2 regions of the Porphyromonas cangingivalis genome follow, and region 2 is predicted to be linked to the other one. Evidence: riboswitches for the same ligand, from Rfam matches in the RefSeq annotation. Region 2 holds a riboswitch; the other holds the start of a gene.
The links. Region 2 has a riboswitch for thiamine pyrophosphate ahead of EL262_RS03635 (TonB-dependent receptor). Riboswitches for the same ligand answer to the same signal wherever they lie in the genome.
Positions count from the first base shown of each region.

Region 1: linked by a shared signal. The riboswitch ahead of thiS (sulfur carrier protein ThiS) and the one ahead of EL262_RS03635 (TonB-dependent receptor) in region 2 are both predicted to bind thiamine pyrophosphate.

Region 1 is NZ_LR134506.1:652,051-654,518, reverse strand. Features, by position in the region: gene EL262_RS02755 (mechanosensitive ion channel family protein) at 1-765, shown strand, start outside; TPP riboswitch at 1,036-1,149, shown strand; gene thiS (sulfur carrier protein ThiS) at 1,261-1,461, shown strand; gene thiC (phosphomethylpyrimidine synthase ThiC) at 1,510-2,468, shown strand, end outside.
Region 2 is NZ_LR134506.1:863,221-865,688, forward strand. Features, by position in the region: gene nadA (quinolinate synthase NadA) at 1-462, shown strand, start outside; TPP riboswitch at 755-850, shown strand; gene EL262_RS03635 (TonB-dependent receptor) at 1,003-2,468, shown strand, end outside.

The DNA of each region.
Region 1 (2,468 bases), 210 kb from region 2:
TTGCTCTTCGCGTCCCTTCTCCTTGTGTGGGGGACACGTAAATTGAGTGGCATCTTGGATAAATATATACTGGGACGACGCATCAGTGAGAGGGGTACAAGGCTTGCCATTGTCTCCATCATCAAGTACATAATCCTTGTGGCCGGGTTCATCTTTATTTTTGACTCTGCCGGGTTTAATTTAGGTGCATTCAGTTGGCTCCTTGGAGCTCTCGGGGTGGGGTTGGGTTTTGGTTTGCAGAACATCACGAGCAACTTTGTTTCAGGTATCATCATTCTTTTTGAGAGACCGATCAAGGTCGGTGACCGCATACAAGTCGGTGGGGTTTCGGGTGATGTCGTGGAAATATCGATGAGATCGACAACCATTGTAACCAATGATAATATCTCCGTAATCGTGCCCAACAATGAGTTTATCAATGGAAATGTGACCAACTGGTCTCACAACGACAGACGTGTGCGCTTCCATTATCCTGTGGGAGTGGCATACAAAGAAGATCCCGCGAGGGTCAAGGAGATTGTCCTTGGTGTTGCGAAGAAGCATCCCGGAGTCCTTCAGACCCCTCCCCCTGATTTTTGGTTTGTCGAGTATGGTGATAATGCCCTCAACTTCGAACTTGTGGTATGGACCTCCTCTTATATCCAGAAGCCTGTCGTCCTCAAGAGCGAACTTTACTATGAGATATTCAAAGAGTTTTCTCACCACGGTATCGAGATCCCATTCCCACAAAGGGATATCCACATCCGTACGCAAGGAAACTCATAATCTCCATTTATCTCAATCTTGATTTAGAAGATTGTGGCAAACGAAGGGCATATCAAGATAGTTCAAGATATGCCCTTTGTTTGCTATATGCTTAGGAAGCTTTTAATTTAAGGGGATCAGATACAACACTTTCAGATAAATCATCCTTCGTCTGATTCTGTTGTTCGACAGCAAATACCCAGACTTACTGTCTTGCCCAAGATCTTCGATGCATCACAAGAAAAGGGAGTAATGATTTGGATAAATCAAAATAGATATGTTACTTTGCCCTCGGAAACTTAGGGGTGCTACGGTTTCTGCAGGTTTTGCAGAAGTAGTGGCTGAGATTAGACCCTTTAACCTGATCCGGATAATGCCGGCGTAGGTAAAGACCGTTCTTCTATTTCACTATGGTGTACACAGGCGTCACGTTGATGTGATCGAGTACAGACCATCACCCATAAGGCTTTCGAGAGACTTAATTCTGTTGTGATGGTAAATATAGTGAATCCGACCATGCAAATATTACTGAACAAACGCTCTGTGGAGGTGCCCGAAGGTATGTCTCTGCAGGCTCTTGCTGTATCCCAAGATCTCGACACGAAGTATGTCGCCATTGCGGTCAATATGCACGTGATTAAGAGAGACAGCTGGGAGCAGACACTACTAAAAGAGGGGGATTGTATCACCATTATCGGTATATCCAAGGGAGGGTAATTTTCGTGAAATGTCAATCTTGAAACTTCTTAACTACATAAATTTATGATGAAACAAAAAGATCAAACCAAAGACCTTACCATTACTTCCGGACCTCTACCGGGTTCTGTCAAGATATATGTCGAGGGCAGTCGCACCGATTTGAAGGTGCCGATGAGACGTATCGACCTTTCGCCTACCATCGATGAGGATGGTAATAAGATCCAAAATGAATCCGTCATCGTCTATGATACCTCGGGACCATATACCGATCCTGATTATGTCGTAGATGTGCAGAGAGGTTTGCCACGATTTAGAGAGAGATGGATAGAGGAGCGTGAAGATGTCGTCCGTCTCAAGGAGCAAAGTTCGGAGTATGGACGCATGAGGCGCAAGGATGAAACGTTGGATCATCTGCGCTTTGCTCATCTCAACGAACAGCCGTTGGTGGCAAAAGATGGTCATATAGTGACACAACTTCACTATGCTCGCAAAGGGGTCATCACTCCCGAGATGGAGTATGTAGCCATCCGTGAAAATCAGCTTTGTGATCAGATCAAGGAGAAATACAAAAAAGAGAAAGGGGAGTCTTTCGGAGCAAATATGCCCGAATACATCACGCCTGAGTTTGTGCGCCAAGAGATTGCTGCCGGTCGTGCGATCATCCCTGCAAATATCAACCACCCCGAGGCTGAACCGATGATCATAGGGCGTAACTTCCTTGTCAAAGTAAATGCGAATATCGGTAATTCTGCAATCACGTCTTCCATTCAGGAAGAGGTCGAGAAGGCCGTCTGGGCGATGCGTTGGGGAGCCGATACGATCATGGACTTGTCCACCGGACGCAACATTCATGAGACAAGAGAGTGGATTATCCGCAACTCGTCTGTCCCGGTGGGTACCGTACCCCTCTATCAAGCTCTCGAAAAGGTGAAAGGAAAAGTAGCCGATCTTACATGGGAAATCTATCGAGACACACTTATCGAACAAGCCGAGCAGGGGGTAGACTACTTCACCATCCACGCCGG
Region 2 (2,468 bases):
TACATCAATCGCATGACCGGGCGAAACATGGAGTTATGGCAAGGAGACTGCTATGTCCACAGACACATCACCCCGGACTTGGTACTCAAGTTTATCGATCTTTATCCAACGGCGGATATCCTTATTCATCCCGAGTCTGTAGCTTGCGATGACCCCAAGGTGCTGAAGCATGAGAGATGCCATGTAGGCTCGACAGCGGGGATCATGAAGCATCCCGCACAAGCCAATACAGATACATTTGTTATTGCCACCGAGCCCGAGACTCTATATGAGCTCAGACGCATCTATCCTGACAAGACTTTCATCCCCATAGCACCGGAGCATACTTGTGAATACATGAAGCTCACCACTCTCGAAGCACTCAGAGATGCTCTCTTGCATGAACGTTATGAAGTCAAGGTTGCTCCCGAAACTCGTAAAAAAGCCATTGTCTCCATCGAACGAATGATGAACGTAAAGTAAGTCCAAACATCCACTCAATATAATATCCATATCTCCCCCTTACTCAAACTTAGATCCCCTCTCCTGTATCAAGTTTAAGTAAGGGGAGTTTCTTTTACCGTTCCCTAAAAACTCCTCCTCACCTAATCTATCATCTCACTCGCCGGATAAGTCAAAATACATCCAAAAATCGTGGCCAACTTGAATCCCATCCTCAGGTTATAATGATTTAGAACAAACGCTCTTGCCGCAAACTCTCCTTTTATTTGTAAATCTACCATACCTTTGTTACCTTTGCAGGGATTTAATGATTAAAATCACTTAGGGGTGCTGTAGGTTTTACGGCTGAGAACAAACCCTTAGAACCTGATCGGATAATGCCGACGTAGGGAAAGTATTTAGGTTATGTGCCCGTCCGGGCTTCGACATATCACTTCAGATCATCTAAAAACTCCTACCCCTTCGTACGCCGTCAGCGTTTCACGGAATTGTGTCTCGTACTCCGATAGGGATTGATCATTCGATCAGAGTTATTCACTGTTTAAATCTGTTATTACAATAATGGTTAGAAAAAGTATTTCGATGCTGTCTTTGGCTATCCTCTTCGGAGCGATGACCACAAGGCTAATGGCGCAAGAGATGAAGTACGACATCAAAGATGAAGTCGAAGTCCTCGGTACTCGTCCGGGCGAGAAGACTCCTGTGACCCAACACCGTATCAAAGTGGACGACCTCACCAAGAAGTCCATCGCGTGGGACGTCCCTACCCTACTACAAGGGACGCCGTCTCTTGTTCTGTCGAGTGATGGTGGCATCATGGGAGGCTATACCTCATTCACCATCCGTGGAGTAGATGCTTCTCGTATCAATATCACGAACATGGGTGTTCCCCTCAATGATAGCGAGAGCCAGACGGTCTTCTGGGCAAATATGCCAGACTATGGCTCACGCCTTGATGACATCGTCATCGTCCGCGGAGCAGGATCTTCTACATTTGGAGCAGGATCTTTCGGAGCGACAATGGATATGCGTGGACGCAGACCAGCAAGAGAAGCAGGCGCACGCATTGCTACATATTGGGGCTCTTATGGTCTCAACCGCAATATGGTGAGCCTTGAGTCAGGTCGTCTGGCGAATGGATGGGCTTTCAGTGGTTATCTCTCCAAGATCAAAAGCGATGGGTATGTCGACCGCACAGGTGGCAAGGGTACAGCTTACTATCTCCATGCATCGCACAGAGGTGAGTCCACAAGCCTTGACATCATTCACAACTATGGCGAACAGCAGACGGGTATAGGCTGGAGAGGCCTTTCAGACGAAAATAAGGAGATCTTCGGCCGTCGTTTCAACGAAGCAGGGCTCATCAATCCTTCCGAGGCAAAAAAAGACCCCTCGGTAGCAAAGTACCACTACAATACAGACAATTACAACCAAGGTCACACCTACCTTATCTTCAAGCAAGACCTTATGCCGGGCTTGAAGTACGGTGCCACACTCCACTACACCAAGGGTGACGGTTATGCACACGAGTACCGTACAGGACGTAAGTTCAAGGACTATGATCTTCCTACTGTAGACGGCAAGAAGAGAACTTCACTCATCCGTAACAAACACTTGGACAACGATTTCTATGGTGCGATCATCAACCTTGACTACAACCGCAATGGTTTGCACCTCTCTGCCGGTGTTGCAGGCAACAGCTATACCAACCATCACTTCGGAACATTGGACTTTGTCATGGACAAGACACCGGACTTCATCCCCGGCCAAGAGTATTACCGCAACAAAAGCAAGAAGTCTGACTACTCTGCTTATCTCAAAGGAGAATACACCATCTTCGACAACACTCTCCTCTACGGAGACATCATGTACCGTCACATCACACATAAGATGAACGGCACAACAGACAGCTTCAACGATGTCACGAGCAAGCTCGATGTCCTCGACTATGATCTGAAGTACAACTTCTTCTTGCCTAAGGTCGGTATCCACCAGACCATCAACCGCAACCTCAGCGTTTACGCTTC